DNA from 3 places in the Streptomyces sp. XD-27 genome. Region 2 is predicted to be linked to each of the others. Evidence: riboswitches for the same ligand, from Rfam matches in the RefSeq annotation. Region 2 holds a riboswitch; each other region holds the start of a gene.
The links. Region 2 has a riboswitch for cobalamin ahead of Q3Y56_RS09350 (prenyltransferase/squalene oxidase repeat-containing protein). Riboswitches for the same ligand answer to the same signal wherever they lie in the genome.
Positions count from the first base shown of each region.

Region 1: another riboswitch for cobalamin. It lies ahead of Q3Y56_RS23685 (ribonucleoside-diphosphate reductase subunit alpha); the one in region 2 lies ahead of Q3Y56_RS09350 (prenyltransferase/squalene oxidase repeat-containing protein).
Region 3: another riboswitch for cobalamin. It lies ahead of Q3Y56_RS06940 (hypothetical protein); the one in region 2 lies ahead of Q3Y56_RS09350 (prenyltransferase/squalene oxidase repeat-containing protein).

Region 1 covers NZ_CP130713.1:5,435,682-5,442,949, reverse strand. The annotation lists gene Q3Y56_RS23710 (extracellular solute-binding protein) at 1-878, opposite strand, end outside; gene Q3Y56_RS23705 (GntR family transcriptional regulator) at 1,112-1,894, shown strand; gene Q3Y56_RS23700 (DUF3311 domain-containing protein) at 2,149-2,421, shown strand; gene mctP (monocarboxylate uptake permease MctP) at 2,418-4,064, shown strand; cobalamin riboswitch at 4,226-4,367, shown strand; gene Q3Y56_RS23690 (hypothetical protein) at 4,341-4,487, opposite strand; gene Q3Y56_RS23685 (ribonucleoside-diphosphate reductase subunit alpha) at 4,492-6,903, shown strand; partial or broken gene Q3Y56_RS23680 (ribonucleotide-diphosphate reductase subunit beta) at 6,903-7,268, shown strand, end outside.
Region 2 covers NZ_CP130713.1:2,151,806-2,159,073, reverse strand. The annotation lists partial or broken gene Q3Y56_RS09360 (energy-coupling factor transporter transmembrane component T) at 1-413, opposite strand, end outside; gene Q3Y56_RS09355 (SCO2322 family protein) at 836-1,582, opposite strand; gene Q3Y56_RS09350 (prenyltransferase/squalene oxidase repeat-containing protein) at 1,582-2,886, opposite strand; cobalamin riboswitch at 3,038-3,175, opposite strand; partial or broken gene Q3Y56_RS09345 (MBL fold metallo-hydrolase) at 3,250-4,310, opposite strand; gene Q3Y56_RS09340 (aldehyde dehydrogenase) at 4,432-5,901, shown strand; gene Q3Y56_RS09335 (ferredoxin) at 5,906-6,166, shown strand; gene Q3Y56_RS09330 (TetR family transcriptional regulator) at 6,163-6,789, opposite strand; gene Q3Y56_RS09325 (glycosyltransferase family 4 protein) at 7,055-7,268, shown strand, end outside.
Region 3 covers NZ_CP130713.1:1,629,915-1,637,182, reverse strand. The annotation lists gene Q3Y56_RS06950 (cobyric acid synthase) at 1-1,375, opposite strand, end outside; gene Q3Y56_RS06945 (cobalamin biosynthesis protein) at 1,893-2,990, opposite strand; gene Q3Y56_RS06940 (hypothetical protein) at 2,995-3,204, opposite strand; cobalamin riboswitch at 3,259-3,437, opposite strand; gene Q3Y56_RS06935 (hypothetical protein) at 3,587-3,844, opposite strand; gene Q3Y56_RS06930 (inorganic phosphate transporter) at 3,873-5,135, opposite strand; gene Q3Y56_RS06925 (alpha/beta hydrolase) at 5,521-6,669, shown strand; gene Q3Y56_RS06920 (hypothetical protein) at 6,815-7,268, shown strand, end outside.

The DNA of each region.
Region 1 (7,268 bases), 3.3 Mb from region 2:
ATGGTGAAGTAGCCGATCTCCTTCTCGATCTTCGGGTTGGCCTTGATCGCCACACCGGCTTCCCAGCCCATGCCGATGAAGGCGCCCGTGTTGCCCTTGGCGAAGACCTCGCCCTGCTGCGGGGTGGCCTCGTCCTTGTCCTTGGGGGCCTTGCTGAAGGACTGGTACTGCTTGTAGATGTCCATGGCCTTGCCGACCTTGGGGTCGGCGAGGTTGGAGACCCACGTGTCGCCGTCCTTCTTCACCAGTTCGGCGCCGCTGCCGATGGTCAGGCCGTCGAAGAAGTACCAGTTCTGGCCGGGCAGGTAGATCGGCTCGGCGTCGGTCTTCTTCTCGATCGTGTCCAGCGCCTTGAAGAACTCGGTGCGGGTCTTCGGCGTCTCCTTGATCCCCGCCTCGGCCCAGATCTTCTTGTTGTAGAGGACGACGCGGTTGGCGGCGTACCACGGGGCGGCGTACTGCTTGCCGTCGTAGACCGCGGACTGGTTCAGCGACGCGGTCCAGTCGGCGCCGATGGTCTTCTTGAGGTCGGACAGGTCGGCCAGGCCGCCGGTCTCGGCGTACGCGGGGGTCTGGGTGTTACCGATCTCCAGGACGTCCGGCGGGTCGGACTCCGACAGCGCGGTGGTGATCTTCTGCTGGATGCCGTTCCACTGCTGCGTCTCGATCTTCAGCTTGGCGCCGGTCTTCTTCTCGAACTCGGCCTTGACGTCCTTGGTCCAGCCGTCGGGAGTGGAGCCGTCCATCGCCCAGACGGTGAGCGTCTCCCCCTTGAAGCCGTCCGCCCCCGACTTGTTGTCGCCGTCGCCGGACCCACAGGCCGCGACGCTCACCAGCATTGCCGCGACACCGGTCGCCGCTATGAGCCCACGCTTCACCGCACACTCCTCAACAGGACTGGATGTGGTCTTTAATGGTTTAGACCAGCGCCCGCAGCTTGGCCTAGACCTTTAGGGGTGTCAAGGGTGTATAAGAGTCGCTGTCGGCTCCGTTACAGGACCGACATCACACGACATCCGAGCCGAGGGGCCGCCTGGCCGTGCCACGATGTGAGCCGCTGAAGACGGAGGAGCCGGTGACGGCAGCAGGACAGGAGGCGGGAAGGCGCGTCATGGAGACCGACGGGGATACGGCCGGGTCTCCGGCCGAGACCGGCAGCGGGACCGGCGGGACGCGCACCGCACGCGTGCCCAAGTACTACCGGCTCAAGCGGCATCTGCTGGAGATGACCGAGACCCTGCCGCCCGGCACCGCGGTGCCCCCGGAGCGCACGCTCGCCGCCGAGTTCGACACCTCCCGTACGACGGTGCGCCAGGCGCTCCAGGAGCTGGTGGTCGAGGGGCGGCTGGAGCGGATCCAGGGCAAGGGCACCTTCGTCGCCAAGCCCAAGGTCTCCCAGGCCCTGCAACTGACCTCGTACACGGAGGACATGAAGGCCCAGGGTCTGGAGCCCACCTCGCAGCTGCTCGACATCGGCTACGTGACCGCCGACGACCGGCTCGCCGAACTGCTGGACATCACCACGGGCGGCCGGGTGCTGCGCATCGAGCGGTTGCGGCTGGCCAGCGGCGAGCCGATGGCGATCGAGACCACGCATCTGTCGGCCAAGCGCTTCCCCGCGCTGCGGCGCAGCCTGGTGAAGTACGCGTCGCTGTACACCGCGCTGGCCGAGGTGTACGACGTCCGCCTGGCCGAGGCGGAGGAGACCATCGAGACCTCGCTGGCCACCCCGCGCGAGGCGGGGCTGCTGGGCACGGACGTGGGGCTGCCGATGCTGATGCTGTCCCGGCACTCGCTGGACACCAACGGCGAGCCGGTGGAGTGGGTGCGCTCGGTCTACCGCGGCGACCGCTACAAGTTCGTGGCACGACTGCAGCGGCCCGCGGGTGACTGACGGCCCCGGCCGGAACCCGGCTGGGGGTCCGGGGGCCCGCGGCGGAGCCGCTGATGTCACCGCCCCGGGACAGCACAGCGTGGCACGACTGCAGCGGCCCGCAGCCGACTGACAACCTCAGCCGGAACCCGGCCGCGGCGGCTGGCCGGTATTTGTCATACCGATATACGGACGGGTAGTGACGGGCACCATACCGCTGGCTTAGATTTCGTGCGCATTACCGCAGGTGATCAAGCCAAGGGGACGGAGCCGCCATGCCCGAAACACCCGGAACGAACGGCACCAGACCGGTCGTCACACCCGCGCGTGTGGTGATCGGTCTCTGCCTGGTCGCGCCGTTCGTCGCGATGCTGTGGGTCGGCTCGTACGCGAAGGTCGACCCCAAGGCGTTCGGGATCCCGTTCTTCTACTGGTACCAGATGCTGTGGGTGCTGATCTCGACCGGGCTGACGGCGATCGCGTACGTCCTGGTCCGCCGTGAGAAGCGGGCGCTGAGCGCGTCCCGCGAGGGGGGTGCGGCGAAGTGAACGACGGCGTGAACGGCGTGGCGCTCGCCGTCTTCATCTTCTTCTTCCTGGCCGTCACCGTCATGGGCTTCATGGCCGCGCGATGGCGGGCGGCCGAGAACGCCAACAACCTCGACGAGTGGGGTCTCGGCGGCCGCAGCTTCGGCACCTGGGTCACCTGGTTCCTGCTGGGCGGCGACCTGTACACCGCGTACACCTTCGTCGCGGTACCGGCCGCGGTCTACGCGGCGGGCGCGGCCGGCTTCTTCGCCGTCCCGTACACGATCCTCGTCTACCCGCTGATCTTCACCTTCCTGCCCCGCCTGTGGTCGGTGTCCCACAAGCACGGGTACGTCACCACCTCCGACTTCGTCCGCGGCCGCTTCGGCTCCAAGGGCCTGTCGCTGGCCGTCGCGGTCACCGGCATCCTCGCCACGATGCCCTACATCGCGCTGCAACTCGTCGGCATCCAGGCGGTGCTGGACGTGATGGGCGTCGGCGGCGGCGAGGACACCAACTGGTTCATCAAGGACCTGCCGCTGCTCATCGCCTTCGGCGTGCTCGCGGCGTACACCTACTCCTCCGGGCTGCGCGCCCCGGCGCTGATCGCGTTCGTGAAGGACACCCTGATCTACATCGTCATCGTGGTGGCGATCATCTACATCCCGATCAAGTTGGGCGGCTTCGACGACATCTTCGCCAAGGCCGGGGATGCGTTCTCGCAGACGAACGAGGCGACAGGGAAGCCGCGCGGCGCGCTGACGCCACCGGAGGCCTCGCAATGGGCGTACGCGACGCTGGCACTCGGCTCCGCGCTGGCGCTGTTCATGTACCCGCACTCCATCACCGCGACGCTGTCCAGCCGCAGCCGCGAGGTGATCCGCCGCAACACCACCATCCTGCCGCTGTACTCGCTGATGCTCGGGCTGCTGGCGCTGCTGGGCTTCATGGCGATCGCGGCGGGCGTGAAGGTGGACAACGGGCAGCTGGCCATCCCGCAGCTCTTCGAGGACATGTTCCCGGACTGGTTCGCGGGCGTGGCGTTCGCCGCGATCGGCATCGGCGCGCTGGTGCCGGCCGCGATCATGTCGATCGCCGCGGCGAACCTGTTCACCCGCAACATCTACAAGGACTTCCTCAAGCCCGACGCGACGCCGGAGCAGGAGACGAAGGTCTCCAAGCTGGTGTCCCTGCTGGTCAAGGTGGGCGCGCTGGCCTTCGTCCTGACCATGGACAAGACGGTGGCGATCAACTTCCAGCTGCTGGGCGGTATCTGGATCCTCCAGACCTTCCCGGCGCTGGTGGGCGGTCTGTTCACCCGCTGGTTCCACCGCTGGGCGCTGCTCGCGGGCTGGGCGGTCGGCATGGTCTACGGCACGGTCGCGGCGTACGGCGTGGCGAGCCCCACCCAGAAGCACTTCGGCGGCAGCCAGAAGGAGATCCCCGGCATTGGTGAGATCGGCTACATCGGTCTGACCGCCTTCGTCCTGAACGTCGCCGTCACGGTCGCCCTGACCGTCGTCCTGCGGGCGCTGAAGGCGCCCGACGGCATCGACGAGACCTCCCCGGAGGACTACAGGGCGGACGCGGGCGACCCGGGCGTCAGGGCCGAGCGGCCCGTGGAGGCGGCCGGGGCGGCCGTGAAGGCGCCGGGCGGACACTGACGGCGCGCGGCGCACGGCCGCGCGGTAGCGTGGAGGACAGGGGCGTGGCGCTCTCGCCGCGCCCCTTCCGCATGCCGGCGCACGCCGCCAACAGCCTCCCGATATAGCACATTCGTGCGAAAGCTCAAACCGAGTGACACAACATGTGGTGGCGCGTGCGGCAGTCAACACAAGATGTATGCTCATCCTCGCTGTCGCCGCAGGGGAATCCGGTGCGAATCCGGAACTGTCCCGCAACGGTGTACGTGTGTGTTTTTGCGTGCGCGTGAAGTCCGACTACCTGCCGACGGCCTCGAACACGTCCGGGCCTCGCGGGTTGGGCCGGTGGACGCTGCGCGGCATGCCCTGCTCCGGTGCGGCACGCCCGTACGCGACCATCGCGCACCACCCCTCCTGGCCCCCCAGCCGAGCGAGGGAGAGCACTTCCGTGACCATCGCGCCCGCCGATCCGGTTTCAGCGGCCCAGGACTCCAAGGACTCCGCGGCCGCCGCCGACGCGCCCGGAACCGCCCTGTTGCGTACCCTGACCGATCTCACCGCGGATCTTCCCGCCACCGACCCCGGCAAGGTCGCCGCCGCCGCGCTGCGCGGCCGGCACGCCGGGTCGGACGAGGCGGAGTTGCGGGCCCTGGCCACCGAGGCCGCCGCCGGCCTGATCGCGGAGGAGCCGGAGTACTCCCGGCTCGCCGCCCGGCTGCTGACCCTCGCCATCGCCGAGGAGGCGGCCGGGCAGGGCGCGGTCTCCTTCTCCGCCTCCGTCGAGGTGGGCCACCGCGAGGGCCTGATCGCCGACTCCACGGCCGCCTTCGTGCGGACGCACGCCGCCCGGCTGGACACCCTGGTCGACAAGACGCTGGCCGACGGCGCCGACGACCGCTTCGGCTACTTCGGCCTGCGCACCCTGCACAGCCGTTACCTGCTGCGCCACCCCATCACCCGTCAGGTGGTCGAGACCCCGCAGCACTTCCTGCTGCGCGTGGCCTGCGGGCTGGCCGAGGACCTGTCCGACCGGGCGCTGGCGGACGTCTGCGAGCTGTACCGGCTCACCAGCACGCTGTCGTACCTGCCGAGCTCCCCCACCCTGTTCAACTCCGGCACCCGCCACCCGCAGATGTCGTCCTGCTATCTGCTGGACTCGCCGCTGGACGAGCTGGACTCGATCTACAACCGCTACCACCAGGTGGCGCGGCTGTCGAAGCACGCCGGCGGCATCGGCCTGTCGTACTCGCGCATCCGCGCCCGCGGGTCGCTGATCCGCGGCACCAACGGGCACTCCAACGGCATCGTGCCGTTCCTGCGGACCCTGGACGCCTCCGTCGCCGCCGTCAACCAGGGCGGCCGACGCAAGGGCGCGGCCTGCGTGTACCTGGAGACCTGGCACGCGGACATCGAGGAGTTCCTGGAGCTGCGGGACAACACCGGTGAGGAAGCCCGCCGCACCCACAACCTCAACATCGCGCACTGGATCCCGGACGAGTTCATGCGCCGGGTCGAGGCCGACGCCGACTGGTCGCTGTTCTCGCCGTCCGACACGCCCGAGCTGGTCGACCTGTGGGGCGAGCGGTTCGACGCCGCGTACCGCAAGGCCGAGGCCGAGGGCAAGGCCATCAAGACCGTCCCCGCCCGGCAGCTGTACGCGCGGATGATGCGCACCCTCGCGCAGACCGGCAACGGCTGGATGACGTTCAAGGACGCCGCCAACCGCACCGCGAACCAGACCGCCGAGCCCGGCAAGGTCGTCCACTCCTCCAACCTGTGCACCGAGATCCTCGAGGTCACGGACGACGGCGAGACGGCCGTGTGCAACCTGGGCTCGGTCAACCTGGCCGCGCACCTGGGCGCGGACGGCGACATGGACTGGGAGAAGCTGGACCGCACGGTCCGTACCGCCGTCACCTTCCTCGACCGCGTGGTGGACATCAACTTCTACCCCACGGAAGAGGCCGGGGCCTCCAACTCCCGCTGGCGGCCGGTCGGCCTGGGCCTGATGGGCCTGCAGGACGTGTTCTTCCGGCTGCGGCTGCCCTTCGACTCTGCCGAGGCCAAGGCGCTGTCCACCAAGATCTCCGAGCGCATCATGCTCGCGGCCTACGAGGCGTCCTGCGACCTCGCCGAGCGGCACGGGCCGCACCCGGCCTGGTCCGCGACCCGCACCGCACGCGGCGTCCTGCACCCCGACCACTACGCCGGCGCGCAGATGACGTGGCCCGAGCGGTGGGAGGCGCTCCGTACGCGGATGTCGAAGTCCGGCATGCGGAACTCGCTGCTGCTGGCCATCGCGCCGACGGCCACCATCGCGTCCATCGCGGGCGTCTACGAGTGCATCGAGCCGCAGGTCTCCAACCTCTTCAAGCGCGAGACGCTCAGCGGTGAGTTCCTCCAGGTCAACTCCTACCTGGTGGACGACCTCAAGCAGCTCGGCGTGTGGGACGCGCAGACCCGCGAGGCGCTGCGCGAGTCCAACGGCTCGGTCCAGGACTTCGGCTGGGTGCCGCAGGAGATCCGCGACCTGTACCGCACGGCGTGGGAGGTCCCGCAGCGCGCGCTGATCGACATGGCCGCCGCGCGCACCCCGTACCTCGACCAGAGCCAGTCGCTCAACCTCTTCATGGCGTCGCCCACCATCGGCAAGCTCAGCTCGATGTACGCGTACGCCTGGAAGCAGGGGATCAAGACGACGTACTACCTGCGCTCGCGCCCGGCGACCCGGATCGCTCAGTCCGCGCGCGCCAACGGGGCCACCGCGGCCGCCCCGATCCCCGCCCAGCAGGCCACGCCCGACGCCGAGGCGATCGCCTGCTCCCTGGAAAACCCCGAGTCCTGCGAGGCCTGCCAGTAATGACGACCCCTGCAAAGCCCAAGAACCTCCTGGACCCGGGCTTCGAACTCACCCTGCGACCGATGCGGTACCCGGACTTCTACGACCGCTACCGTGACGCGATCAAGAACACCTGGACCGTGGAGGAGGTCGACCTCCACTCCGACGTGGCCGACCTCGCCAAGCTCTCGCCGGGCGAGCAGCACCTGATCGGGCGCCTGGTCGCGTTCTTCGCCACCGGTGACTCGATCGTGGCGAACAACCTCGTGCTCACGCTGTACAAGCACATCAACTCCCCGAGGCGCGGCTGTACCTGTCGCGGCAGCTCTTCGAGGAGGCCGTGCACGTCCAGTTCTATCTGACGCTGCTGGACACCTACCTGCCCG
Region 2 (7,268 bases):
CCGACGCAGATGAGCAGGGTGGCCAGCTTGAGCCCGTCGTAGAGCGCGAAGACCAGCCCCTCGGCGGTCACCGCACCACCGATCCGCACGCCCTGGGCCCACTCGGGCAAGGGGACTTCGGGGAGCGTCACCAGGACCCGGGTGCCGGGGATGGGCGACCCGAGGAGCACGGCGAACAGCAGGCGGATCGCGAGCACCGCGACGCCGAGCCTGAGGAACGCACCGTAGGACCGCGCCCACGGCGCGTCCGTGCGCCGCGCCGCCACGACGTAGCCCGCGACGCCGATCAGCAGCCCGAGCAGCAGCGGATTGCTGGTCCGCGACGCGGCGGTCGCCAGCCCGAGCGCCCACAGCCACCAGGCGCCCGCGTGCAGGGCCGCGCGCCGCGAGACCTCGGGAGCCCGCAGCCGCATGGCGGCGGCCCGCAGCCGCCGGACCGGGCCGGCGGCGCGCGTGGGTCCGTCACCGGGGGCGTGCCGGGCGGTGGGTTGGTCGCCGGGGGCGTGCCGAGTGGTGGGTTGGCCGCCGGGTGCGCGCCGGGCGCCCGGGCGTGCTGCACCCCGGTCCACCCCGTAGCGGGCGCCGCCGCCCGGCGGCTCCGGCGCGGTCCGGCGTGGGCCGGAGTCCTGGGCTGTGCCGCGTGCGGCCGGGTCCGCGGGCCGCGCCTCGACGTCCGCCGTCCCGGCCCGCCGCGCGACCGGGGACGTCGGCGCGTCCGGCGATGCCCGCCGCACGGCGGACCGGTCGTCGACCTGCCGACCCGGTGCCGCCTCGCCCTGGTCGGGCTGCTCTCCCGGGTCGCTGTCGGGTCGCCGCGCGTGCGGTCGTTCGGCGGTCATCCGCGGCGACGGCGGGTCTGCCACCACGCGGCCGCGCCGAGTGCGACCACGGCTGCGGCCCCGCCGAGCAGGCCGGTCGACGGCCCTTCGCCGCCGTTGTCCTCACCGTCGGCGCGCTCGCCGGACCGCCCGGGGCGTGCCGTGCCCGTCGCCGACTCGTCGCCGGAGTCCGCACCGGATCCCGTACCGGAACGGTCCGCCTGCTCGGCGCAGCCGGACCGCGGGTAGTCGGCGATGCCGCACAGCAGCGCCGACGAGCCGTAGCGCAGCGGCTTCGCGACGGCCGCGAGCGCCTCCGCCGCGCTCGCCCCACTGCGGACCCGCGCGCATGCGGTGCGGGCCGGGGGCGGGGTCTCGCCGTCGGGCGCGTGGGCCGCCGTACCGAAGTCGATGACGACGGCGACCCGCTTGGCGTCGCCCTTGGCCGGGGTGCCCGCGCAGATGGCGTCGAAGTCGGCGGCGCCGCGCGGCTGGGCGGCGTTCCGGGAGTCCTCGCTGACGGCGAACCGGAAGCCGATGGTCTCGCCGTCGTCCGGCCGCGCGGTCGACGGCCCCTGGGTGGCGTACGTCCACGCGTCGCCGTCCCGCTCCCAGAACGACCAGTAGCGGTAGCCCTGGGCGTGCGCGGGGGCGGCGCCCAGGACGACGAGCAGCAGCCCGGCGCACAGCGACGAGACCAGCGCGACCGGCCTGGCCGGCGCGTCCCGCCCGTACGGACGCCGTGCCACGGACCGTTCAGCCATCAGAGCTGCTGCTTCTTCCGGCCGCTGAGCAGGAAGCCGATGCCGATGCCCGCGACCGCGCACACGCCGATGAACCACCACAGGCCGAACGGGCTGTCGCCCTTGTCGTCCTTCTTCTTGTCCTCGTCGGCCTGCTTCTGCGTGCCGGAGTGGTCCGAGGCGGCCGCGGGCTTGGGGCCGGTGGCGTTCAGCGCACGTACCAGGTCCGTACCGCCGAAGTCGCGCGGGTCGCCGCCGACCGAGCGGGTGGCCAGGATCAGCTTGGCCAGCGCGCCCGGGTCGTCCTTGGCCCACGCGACCGCGCCGCTGTCCTTGCCCTGGAGCCAGGCGAGCGGCTTGGCGGCCGCGGCCCGATGCTCGCCCGCCGCGAGCGCGAGCACCGCGTCGGCGGTGCTGCCGAGGTCGGGCTTCGGGTCCTGGCCGGGCAGGGCGGCCATCAGGTGCTGGCCGTTCCCGGCCAGCTTGGCGACCAGGTACGCGTCCGCCGCGTCGGCGGCGTCCTCCGCCGCGGCCGCGCCCTTGGCCTTCGTGTCGCTCTTGTCGGCGCCCGCTCCGCACTCCAGCGGCTCGACCGCCTCGTCGTCGTCCCTGCCGACCGGCTCGAACACGAAGCCCTGGCCGGTGGCGCCGAGCGCGGCGGCGACGGTGGCCACGTCGTTCGGGGCCAGGTCGCCCTTACCGGGCTGGTACGCGAACGCCCCGCGCTCGTCCTTCTTCGCGTCGCAGCCCAGCCGCAGCGCGAGCAGCGCGTCGTACGGCGTCTTGCCGCCCTTCGCGGAGGCGATCTTCGCCGGGTCCTGCCCGGCGGCGGCGAGCGCGCCGACGGCCACGGCCGTGGAGTTGGCGTCGCTGTCGCCGCCGGGGTTCATCCCCCAGCCGCCGTCCTCGTTCTGGTTCTTCTTCAGCCAGCCGACGCCCTTCTCGACGGCCGCGCCGTGCCCGCCGACCGCGGCGAGCGCCTGCACGGCGGCCGCGGTGGCGTTGCTGTCGACGTTCTTCGCCGTGCACGGGGTGGCGGTCTCGTGCCGGAACGGCACAAAGCCGCCGTCCGCGCACTGCTGCCCGGCCAGCCACTTCACACCCGACTCCGCCGGGGTGACGCCGACCGCGTCCTGGGCGAGCAGCGCCAGGGACTGCCGCCACACGCCGTCGTACGTGGGGTCCTTGGTCCCGTACAGCCCCTGCGGCAGCGCGGACTGCTTCGGCTTCGGGGAGGGGGCGTCGTCGGCGAACGCCGCCGGGGCGGCGGCCGCGCCGAGGACGACGGAGACGGCCAGGGCCGCGGCGCTGCGGCGTACGTTCATGGACGGTGCCTCTCGGTGTGTGTTCGCGGTGTTCTGCACGCAGCTGAGACACGGCCGTCCACCCGTGCGCGGCACGCGCACGGTGGCACCGGGCTCAGCTCCGTAGACCTCGACGGTGCCGCGCACCGGTCGCGTCGGCGACCGGTGCGCGGGAGCCTTCGGTGTGGCCGACGGGTGCTCCGGCTCATACGGTCGGCCAGCCGTACCGGCGGGCGCGGGCCGTACTCACGGTTGCGGGTCAGCGCCGGAATCGCACCGGCTTTCCCCGATCGGTCACGCATGAAGTTGTGCACGCCCACCTTAACCGGCGCCTTACCGGGAGGTCGGAGGACCACCCGGCGCCGGGCGGGACTCACGCGGGACTCACACCGCCTGGTACGCGACCGGGTCGGTGCCCGGCACCGCCGCCGCCCGCCCCCGCTTCACCAGGTGCCGCAGATGCGCCTCCGCCTCCGCGACCGCGATGTTCCGCGAGCCGTACGGGATGTCCGCCCACGGGCGGTTCCAGCGCATGCGCTCGGCGAGCCGCCAGGGCGTGCGCGGGGTCGCCAGCAGGTCCCGTACGCCGGCCAGGCGGTCGGCGTGGTGGTCGAGCAGTTCGCCGACGCGGCGGTCGGCGCCGGTGAACGCGTGCTGATGGGCCGGGAGCACCTCGGCCGGGCCGAGCCGGCCCACGCGGCCGAGGGAGTCGAGGTAGTCGCCGAGCGGGTCGGCCTCCCCGCGGGTCCGTCGTCGTCCGGGTCCTCGTAGAGGCCGATGTGCGGGGAGATGCCCGGGAGCAGGTGGTCGCCGGAGAACAGCCGGCCGTTGCCGGGCGCGCCCGCCGGATGCTCCTCCTCCAGGTGCAGGCAGACGTGGCCCGGGGTGTGGCCCGGTGTCCATACGGCCCGCAGCCTGCGGCCGGGCAGGTCGAGGAGGGCGCCGGGGGCGATGTGCCGGTCGGGCAGCGCGGCGGCGAGGCCGGGCAGGTCGCCGGCGCGTCCCGCGGCGCGGGCGGCGCGCAGCGGGGCGAGGTGGTCCGCGGGCGCCCCGGCGGCGGCGAGCCGGTCGGTGAGGTAGTCGAGCCACCGGCCGGGCGCCGCGGCGCTGGTGCGGCGCACCACGGCCGCGTCGGCGGCGTGCATGGCCAGCCACGCGCCGGACGCTTCGCGCACCCGGCCGGAGAGCCCGTGGTGGTCGGGGTGGTGGTGGGTGAGGACGACGCCGTGGATGTCCGACACGGCGGTGCCGCAGGCGGTCAGGCCGGTGGTGAGTGCGTCCCAGGCCGTCGGATCGTCCCAGCCGGTGTCGATCAGGACCGGGCCGCGATCGGTGTCCAGGACGTGGACGAGGGTGTGGCCGAGCGGGTTGCCGGGGATCGGGACCGGGATGCTCCACACGCCGCCGCCGTGCGAGGTCACCGGAGCGGTCGCCTCATCGGTCACGTCAACCCCCTGTCGCCGCACGGCCGTTGCCCACTATAGCGAGAACTGGTATCAGTTTCTGACGTAGCGTCAGTTATTTGTCCGGAGCCGGGCGGCGGCCGAATCCCTGGAGGTTCCCACCATGACGGACCCCGCGAACGGCCGTGTCGAGTACGGCCACCTGGTCATCGGCGGCGCCCCGGCCGAACCCGCGGGCCGCGGCACCATCGAGGTCGTCTCACCGCACACGGAGGCGGTCATCGGCCGCGTACCGCACGCCACCCGCGAGGACGTGGACCGGGCGGTCGCCACCGCGCGCGCCGCCTTCGACGCCGGCCCCTGGCCGCGTAGCGACCCCAAGGAGCGGATCGCGGTCGTCACCCGGATCAAGGACGCGCTCGCCGCCCGGCACGAGGAGGTCGCCCGGACCGTCACCGCCCAGAACGGCAGCCCGTACTCCTGGAGCGTCCTCGGCCAGGCGCTCGGCGCGGTGATGGTGTGGGAGGCGGCCCTCGCGGTCGCCCGCGACACCGGCTACGAGGAGCGGCGCACCGGCATCCTGGGGCCGCTGCTGGTGCGGCGCGCCCCGGTCGGGGTGGTGGCGGCCGTCGTGCCGTGGAACGCCCCGCAGTTCGTGGCCGCGGCCAAGCTCGCGCCCGCGCTGCTGGCCGGCTGCCCGGTGATCCTCAAGCCCTCCCCGGAGGCCCCGCTCGACTCGTACCTGCTCGCGGAGATCGCCGCCGAGGCGGGGCTGCCGGACGGCGTGCTGTCCGTCCTGCCCGCGGGCCCGGAGGTCGGCGAGTACCTGGTGGGGCACCCGGGCGTCGACAAGGTGTCGTTCACCGGGTCCGTGGCAGCGGGCCGGCGCGTCATGGAGGTCGCCGCCCGCCGACTGACGCGGGTGACGCTGGAGTTGGGCGGCAAGTCGGCGGCCGTCATCCTGCCCGACGCCGATCTGGACGCCGCCGTCGGCGGCATCGTCCCCAACGCGTGGATGAACAACGGCCAGGCGTGCGTTGCCCAGACCCGCATCCTCGCCCCGCGCGACCACTACGCGGAGATCGCCGAACGCCTCGCGGCCGCCGCCTCCGCGCTGGTCGTCGGGGACCCGTTCGACCCGGCCACCCAGGTCGGCCCGCTGGTCGCGCGCCGCCAGCAGCAGCGCTCGTTCGACTACATCGACCTCGGGCGGCGCGAGGGCGCCGAACTGCTCACCGGAGGCGGCCGCCCCGCCTCCCCCGAGACCGGCTGGTACGTCGAACCGACCCTCTTCGGGAACGTCCGCAACGACATGCGGATCGCCCGTGAGGAGATCTTCGGCCCCGTCATCTGCCTGCTGCCGTACGAGAGCGAGGAGGAGGCGGTGCGGATCGCCGACGACTCCGATTACGGGCTCTCCGGCAGCGTGTGGACCGCCGACGTCGAACGCGGCATCGGCGTGGCCCGGCGCATCCGCACCGGAACGTTCTCCGTGAACACCTTCAGCCTCGACATGCTCGGCCCGTTCGGCGGCTTCAAGAACTCCGGCCTGGGGCGGGAGTTCGGCCCCGAGGGGTTCGCCGCCTACCTGGAGCACCAGACGATCCATCTGCCCGCCGACTGGGAGGGCTGAGGTGATGGGGGACACGGCGGATACGCCGGACACGGGGGACCGCTGGCGGGTGGAGGTCGACCGCGCGCTGTGTGTCGGCTCGGGGATGTGCGTCCATACGGCGCCGGAGGCGTTCCGGCTCGACGCGTCCCGTCGGTCGCGGCCGTCCGACGCCGAAGTGCCGGCCTCGGACGCGGTGCTGAGCGCGGCGGAGGGCTGCCCGGTCGAGGCCGTCCTGCTGCGCCTGAGCGGCACGGGCGAACCGGTCTTCCCTCCGGAGGACTAGCTCGGGGAGTGGGTCCTGCCCGGTGGCGCGGTGATGTCGATCAGCCGGCACACCGTCTCGATGTCGATCTTCACCTGGGCGATCGACGCCCGCCCCGACAGCCAGGTGACCAGCGCCGAGTGCCACGTGTGCTCGATCACCCGCACCGCGGACAACTGCTCCGCCGTGGGCGGGCCCTGAAGCCCCATCGCGTCCAGGATGATGGCCGTGGTCAGCCGGGAGACCGTGTCCACCTCCGGGCTCACCGAGCGGTCCGCGAACGTCAGGGCCCGCACCATCGCGTCCGCCAGGTGCGGCTCCCGCTGGAGTGCGCGGAAGGCGCGCATCAGGGTCTGGGCGACCCGGGCGGCGGGCTCCCGCTCGGTGGGCGGCCGCTTCCGCAGCGTCTCGTGCATCTGCTGCAACTGGTCCTGCATCGTCGCGACGAGCAGATGCACCTTGGAGGGGAAGTAGCGGTAGAGCGTGCCGAGCGCCACGCTGGACAACTCGGCCACCTCGCGCATCTGCACAGCGTCGAAGCCGCCGCGGCTCGCCAGCTGGGCACTGGCGTGCAGGATCCGGCGGCGACGCGCCTCCTGCCGCTCGGTCAGCTGCAAGGAGGCTGGCTTGGCTTCTGCGGTCATGTGTCCTACTTCGGTGCGTTCCGTCTGCAGGCTGCGGACTCCGTGCATGATGGCAGGGCCGGAGGAACGGCGCGAGTCATTCACGTCGTCGCGGCAGGCCGGCCGAGGGCGGCCCCCAGTGGCGCGGATCACCTGTCCTGCCCCGGGGGAAGGTGGCATGGGCAGGTATCTTCGAGACTTCTCCGGCGATCCGTAAGTGAAACTTGTTCTAGCCGTTTGCTTGCGGATACGCTCCCGCTGAACTGCACCGAGAAGGGGGCCGCGAGTGACCGGCGACAGGCCGCTGCGCATCGCGCTGCTCACCTACAAAGGGAACCCGTTCTGCGGCGGCCAGGGCGTGTACGTGCGCCATCTGTCGCGCGAGCTGGCACGGCTCGGCCACAGCGTGGAGGTCATCGGCGCGCAGCCGTACCCCGTCCTCGACGACGGCGTGCCCCTCACCGAGCTGCCCAGCCTCGACCTCTACCGGCAGCCCGACC
Region 3 (7,268 bases), 520 kb from region 2:
GGACGAAGGCCCGGCCCGCGTCCGCCGCGACGCGCCGCAGGAACGCCCGGCGGAAGCCGTCGCTCTCCAGCGAGCCGTGCCAGTGCGTCCCCCACACCGGGCCGACCCGGCAGCCGTCCAGGAACTCCTCGTCGCCGCCGCCCACTTCCGCGACGCCGTGGTGGATCTCGTACCCCTCCACCGGCTCGCCCAGGGCCTCCCCGACCGGCCGCGCGAGGGTCTTCCCGGCGGCGAACCGGATCCGCGCCGGCAGCAGGCCGAGCCCGTCGACCGTCCCGGCCCGCGACTCGACGTCGTCCTCGATCCGTTCGGCGAGCATCTGGAAGCCGCCGCAGATGCCCAGCACCGGCCGCCCCTCGGCGGCGCGCCGTACGACCGCGTCGGCCAGGCCGCGCTCCCGCAGCCACGCCAGCGCCCGTACGGTGCCGCGGGTGCCCGGCAGCACCACCAGGTCGGCGTCGGCCAGCTCCTCCGGCCGGTCCACGAACCGTACGATCACGCCGGGTTCGGCGGCCAGCGCGTCCACGTCCGTGAAGTTCGACATCAGGGGGACGGCGGCGACCGCGACCCGCAGCACGTCCGCGCCGTGCGGCGGCGCGACGACGCTCTCCCGGACCGCCCCGCGCATCGAGACGCGCAGCCCGTCCTCCTCGTCGATGCCGAGCCCGTGCGCGTACGGCAGTACGCCGAGCGTGGGGCGCCCGGTCAGGTCGCGGAGCATGTCCAAGCCCGGCTCCAGCAGCGTCACGTCGCCGCGGAACTTGTTCACCAGATAGCCCGCCACGTGCCGCTGGTCCTCGGCCGACAGCAGCGCCGTCGTACCGAAGAAGGACGCGAACACCCCGCCCCGGTCGATGTCGCCCACGACGACCACGGGCAGCGAAGCGGCCCGCGCGATGCCCATGTTGACGATGTCGGTGCGCCGCAGGTTGATCTCGGCCGGGCTGCCCGCCCCCTCGCAGATCACCGCGTCATGGGTGCGGCGCAGCTCCTCCAGGCACTCGGTGACGGTGCCGAACAGCGCCTCCTGGCGCCCCTGGTGGTAGCCGCGCGCGCTCAGCTCGCCCACCGGCTTGCCCAGCAGCACCACCTGGCTGCTGCGGTCGCCGCCCGGCTTGAGCAGGACGGGGTTCATCAGGGCGCTCGGCTCCACGCGCGCGGCCGCGGCCTGCATCGCCTGCGCCCGCCCGATCTCGGCGCCGTCGCGGGTGACGAACGAGTTCAGCGACATGTTCTGCGCCTTGAACGGCGCCACGGACACGCCCTTGCGGGACAGCCACCGGCAGATGCCCGCCGTCACCACGCTCTTGCCCGCGTCCGAGGTCGTCCCCGCGACCAGCAGGCCACCGCCGAGGCGGCTTCGGCCGCCGCTCATAGGGTCCCCCTTCCCGCGGCCGCCGGCCGCGCTGTGTGCGGGGCGCCGCCCGCGGTAGACCATGCCCGGCGCGGCATCGCGGCACGCGGCCCGGACGCGTACTGCGTGAGCGCGGCGTTCGCCTGCGCGGCGCGCGTACAAGAGGCGTACGGCGCGTGCGAGGCGTACGGCGCGCCCCACTGCGCGGGGCGCCTGGGTCGGACGGCGCGAGCGCGCGGAGCGCGCCGCGCCCCGTTGCGGGCGGACCATGAGGCCGCCCGCGCCCGCGCATACGCGTTGGCCGACGGGGCGGCGTACGGCCTGCTCCCGGCGCCTGTGCGGGGCTCGGGACGGCACCGCGCCGCATCGCCGGGGCCGCTCGGGCCGCGTCCTTCCCGGCGGCCGCTCGCCGCCACCTGCCGTGGCCGGGCGACCGCTCCTCGCGGTCGCCGCGTCCGTCGGGAGAGGCACGCCCCGCCGGACGCCTGCCCGACGCGGGCGCCGGTGCTCTGGCGCGCGTCCTGGTGCGCGTGGCCGCTCATCCGGCGGCCCCCGGTCCAGCCGCCTTCGGCCGTACCGTTCGTCGGCCGCCGTCCGAGAGGGCCGACCGCAGGGCGCAGACCGCCAGCCGTCCCGCGACGGACGTGGCCAGCGCCAGCGCTCCCACCCGGCGCGACAGTCGGGCCGCGCGCGCGATGTCGGGGACCTCCACCGGCCGCCCGTGGGCGTTCAGTACGGGCCGGTGCTCCACCCGGCCGCCGTAGGCGAGGGTGCCACCGAGCCGCACCCCCAGCGCGCCCGCGAAGGACGCCTCCACGGGGCCCGCGTTGGGGCTCGGGTGCGTGCCGCCGTCCGCGCGCCACACGCGCCGCGCGCCGCGCGGGTCCGGCCCGGCGACGGTGGCCAGCGCCGCGGTGAGCCGGGCGCCCGGCCACCCGGCGACGTCGTCCAGCCGGGCCGACGCCCAGCCGAACCGCCGGTGGCGCGGCGACTTGTGGCCCACCATGGCGTCCAGGGTGTTGACGGCGCGGAAGCCCACCAGCCCCGGTACGCCGCCGATCGCCCCCCACACCAGGGCGCCGACGACCGCGTCGGAGGTGTTCTCGGCCACCGACTCCACAACCGCGCGCGCGATCTGCTGCCCGTCCAGCGCCTGCGGGTCGCGCCCGCACAGGTGCGGCAGCCGCGCCCGGGCGGCGGCCAGGTCGCCGGCGGCGAGCGCGTCACCGATGGCGAGGGCCTCGCGGCGCAGCGACGTGCCGCCCAGCACGGACCAGGTGGCGGCGGCGGTCAGCGCGATGTCGGCGGCCCGGGACAGGGACCGTGCGGCGGGGGAGGAGGAAGGGCCGGGGGTGGCGGTGCGCCCCGGTCCGGTGGCGGTGCGGGCCGGTCCGGCGGCGGGCAGCCGTACGGTACGGGTCAGCAACGCGGCACCGGCGGCCGCCCCGCCCGCGCACAGCAGCGTGTGGAGCGCCCCGTAGCCCCGGTGGTCGTGCCAGAGCCGCCGCTCGACGGCGGCGGCGGCCCGTCCGAAGGCGGCCACGGGATGGCCGCGGCGCGGATCGCCGAAGGCCAGGTCGCACGCGAAGCCGAGGGCGGCGCCGCTCGCGAAGGACACGGCGTGGTCGGCGCGCATCGCCTCAGCCCGCCGTCACGCCTCGGTGGGCCGCTCGGCAGGAGGCGGCGCCGGATACCAGGGGCGTGAGGACCGCGGCGGAGAGAGTCCCGGTCGGGAGGTCCGCGGTCGTGAACGCCGTGGCCGGGAGCGCCGAGGTCGGGAAGCCCGAGGCCGAGAAGGCCGCGGTCGGCGGAGCCGCGCAGGCGGGCGGCGGCATGACGGTGCCGGGCATGGCGTTGTGTCCTCACTCAGGGTCCGCGCCCTGGCTCGACGTAACCGGCGGTGAGAGTCTCCTGGCTCCCGGATCGGCGCTTCCCCCGGCCTTCCGGCCCGCGTGACGCGGACCGCGCGTGGCGGTCCCGTAACGACGAGCCGTGACCTGTGGCCTGTGACCTCGGCTCACGGTGGGGGAGCGCTCCCCGGTGACAGTGGCGGGACCGCGCCGGACTCGCACCGGCTTCCTCTCCTGCCGCCGTTTGGCCTCGGCAGTCCACCATGCTGCGGGAACGGCCGTCAACTCACTCTTGACCTGGGCATCTCGCCCGCGGCCCGGCATGCGGGTGTGCCCCGGGACGGGTGTCCCGGGGCACGAGGGGCTGCGGCGCGGGTGGCCGTCAGCCGTTGACGATGAGGTTGATGCCGTAGGCGACGACCGCCGCGCACACCGCGTAGCAGGCGTACCCGAGGGTGCGTGCGACGGCGGACGTGCCGGCGGAGCCGGAGGTCGCGGCCACCGCGCCCTCCGGCTGCCCTTCGCGCTGCGGCGTGCGGGAGGTGCCGACGATGCCGAGGGTGAAGACCCCGACCATCGCCACGGTCACCACGAGGCTGACGCCGAAGACCTGGCCGAGAGCCGCCCAGTCGATGTTCATGGAAGCTTCCTTACCTTGCCGAGGGGCGTCAGGCCGTCGCCTGCGCGGCGGGGGCGGGAGAGACCGGCTCGGCGGGTGCCGGGGCCTCGGACGGCTGGTCCGCGGCGGCCGGGGCCACCGGCCCGGCCGGCGGCGGGGCGACCGCCTGGAGCGCGGTGGTGACGACGCCCGCGGGCTCGGCCGCGTCCACACCGGTGTCGTTGACGTTGGTGTGGTCCACCGGCTTGCGGCGCGAGGCCACCCAGATCGCGGCGCAGGCGGCGCCCGCCAGGATCGCGACGGCGGTGACGCCCCAGTCGCCCTGCTTCGCCAGCAGTGCGGCCGCGGCACCGACCAGACCGGCGGCCGGCAGGGTCAGCACCCAGGCGGCGGCCATCCGGCCCGCGGTCGACCAGCGCACCACACCGCCCTTGCGGCCGAGCCCCGCGCCCATCACGGCGCCGGAGCAGACCTGGGTGGTGGAGAGCGCGAACCCGATGTGGGAGGAGGCCAGGATGGTCACCGCGGCGCCGGACTGGGCGGCGAAGCCCTGCGGCGGCTGGATGTCCGTGATGCCCTTGCCCATCGTGCGGATGATCCGCCAGCCGCCCAGGTACGTACCGAGCGCGATGGCGATACCGGCCGAGGCGATGACCCACAGCGGCGGGTCCGAGTCCGGGGCCAGCGCGCCGCCGGTGATCAGCGCCAGGGTCATCACACCCATGGTCTTCTGCGCGTCATTGGTGCCGTGGGCCAGGGAGACCAGCCCGGCCGAGGCGATCTGCCCGGCCCGGTAGCCCTTTGCGCTGGCCTCGGGGTCGGTCTTCCGGGACGCGGCGTAGGTCAGCCGGGTGGCCAGCAGGGTGGCGAGGCCCGCCACGACCGGCGCGGCGACGGCCGGGATCAGGACCTTCATGACGACCTCGTCGCCGTGCACGGCACCGAAGCCGACCGAGGCGACGGTCGCGCCGATCAGACCGCCGAACAGTGCGTGGGAGGAACTGGAGGGGAGCCCCGCGAGCCAGGTCAGCAGGTTCCAGATGATCGCACCCACCAACCCGGCGAAGATCACTTCGGGCTGGATCCCGGATTCGTCGATGATGCCCTTGGAGATGGTCGCGGCGACTTCGACGGACAGGAAGGCGCCGACGAGGTTCAGCACCGCCGACATCGCGACCGCCGTCTTGGGCTTGAGCGCGCCCGTGGAGATGGTGGTGGCCATGGCGTTGGCCGTGTCGTGGAAGCCGTTCGTAAAGTCGAACACCAAGGCCGTGATGATCACGATCCCGATGAGAAGCGTGATGTGTTCCATTCACCCAGGCAATCGTTCGGTGTCAGTGGCACGGCGACCGTAGGGATACAGGGTGAACGGAAGGTGAACTGGGTCGGGCCTGGTGGTGACGCGGCCGAGGGGGCGTGCGACAGATCACGTGCGCCTGCGGTAATCCGGGGCGGAAGTGACGCATGTGACATAGGTGACGGCGCCTCGCGGGCCGGGCGGAGCCTGACGATCCTGGCGGGTCTGACTGGCCGGGCGGGCCGGTGCGCGGTCCCGGCGCGCGGTCCCGGTGCCCGCGGCGTCACCCGCGCGGGGACGTCGAGCGCCCCGTACGGCCGAAGCCGGTGGCGAGACCGCGCCGTCACCCGCGCGGGGACGTCCGCTGGCCGCTTCCCCCGTCCGCGCCCACACTGATGTGGTGCGCCTGCGTACCGCGGCGGCCGCGGCCGCCACCACCCTGATCGGTGCCGGAGCGGCCGCGCTGGCGGCCGGACGGTACGCCGGCGACGCCGCGCTCAGGCCCACCCCGGACCGGCCCCTGCCCCACGACCCGCCGCTCACCGTGCACGCCGCCGGTGACGGCCGGATCACCCTGACCCGCAGCTTCGCCGCGCAGCGCCCCGGGCGCTACGGGATCACCGGGCAGGACGTCCACGCCGTCGTCGGCCCGGTCCTCACCGACGTCCCGCACCCCGTCGACTGCGTGGTCCGCCGCCTGGAGCGGATCACCCACGGCGCGCTGGCCCCCGGCGCCCGGGTGCGGCTGACCCCGCAGGTGTACGCCGGCAACCCCCGCGACGCCCTCGGCCTGGACCACGCCGACGTCGACGTCCCCGGCGAACTCGGCGCGCTGCCCGCCTGGTTCGTCCCCGGCGCCCGCGCCACCTGGGTGATCACCGTGCACGGCCTGGGCGCCACCCGCGAACACCCCATGGTGGTCCTGCCCTTCCTGCACCGGCACCGCTTCCCCGTCCTCGACCTCGCCTACCGCGGCGACCCCGGCGCCCCCCGTACCTCCCAGGGCGCCGGCTACCTCGGCGACGCCGAGTGGCACGACGTGGACGCCGCCGTCCGCTACGCCGTGCGGTACGGCGCCCGGCGCGTGGTCCTCTACGGCTGGTCCACCGGCGCCTCGATGGCGCTGCGCACCGCCGCCGACTCCGCGCTGCGGCACCGGATCACCGGGCTGGTGCTGGATTCGCCGGTGCTCGACTGGCAGGCCACCGTGCGCGCCCTCGCCGCCTACCGGGTCCCCACCGCGCTGCTGCCGCTGGCGGTCCGGGCCGCCCACGGGCGCCTCCGGCCGCGGGGCCGCGCCGGGCACGCGGGCCCGCAGCCCCCCGGCTCCGACCACGTGGACCCCGGGCAGCTGTCCGTGCCGACGCTGATCCTGCACGGGCCGGACGACACCCTCGCGCCCTGGGGTCCGTCGCGCCAACTGGCCCGGCTCCGCACCGACCTGGTCACCCTTCACACCGTTCCGCACGCTCCGCACGCCGCCATGTGGAACGCCGACCCGCCCGGCTACGAAGAGACGCTGAGGCGGTTCCTGACACCGCTGATGTAGCGTGCGCGAACCGCGGGCGCGGCCGGCGCGCACACGGGCCCGGCGCGGCGACCGCGGATCGGCCGTAGCGTCCCGGCGGCGGCCGGGAAATCCGCCGGACGGGTTCCGATTGGGCTTTCGGGCCGTCAGCGGCGAGACTGAGCCCGTGACGTCCCGTACTCCGCGCGACTCCCGGCTCCGACTCGTCCCCCACCAGCCGATCGCCGCTGCCCGCCGGGGCATGGCACCCCGCGGCGCCAAGCGCCCGGCCCCGCGCCCGCCCGAGGGCACCCCGCTGCCGGGGGAACTCGCCCGGCAGGCCCGGGCGCAACTCGCCGGTGCGGTACGGGTCGCCCGCTGGGCCACAGAGCGGGGCGCGCCCGGCACGCTCTCCGCCGAGGCCGCCGAACGGGCCGCCGCCGCCCTGGGCGGCACCCCGGAGCAGGTGCGGGCCGAGTGGGACCGCGCCCGGCTCGTCGGGCTCGTGGAACCGCACGGGAACACCGCCCGCCCCGGCTGGCGGCTCCGGGCGTGGGACCGCGACGACACCGCCGTGCTGCGCGGCTGGGTGGCGCTCCTGGACGCCTGGTCCCTGGCCCGTCCCGCGCCGGAGGACGCCG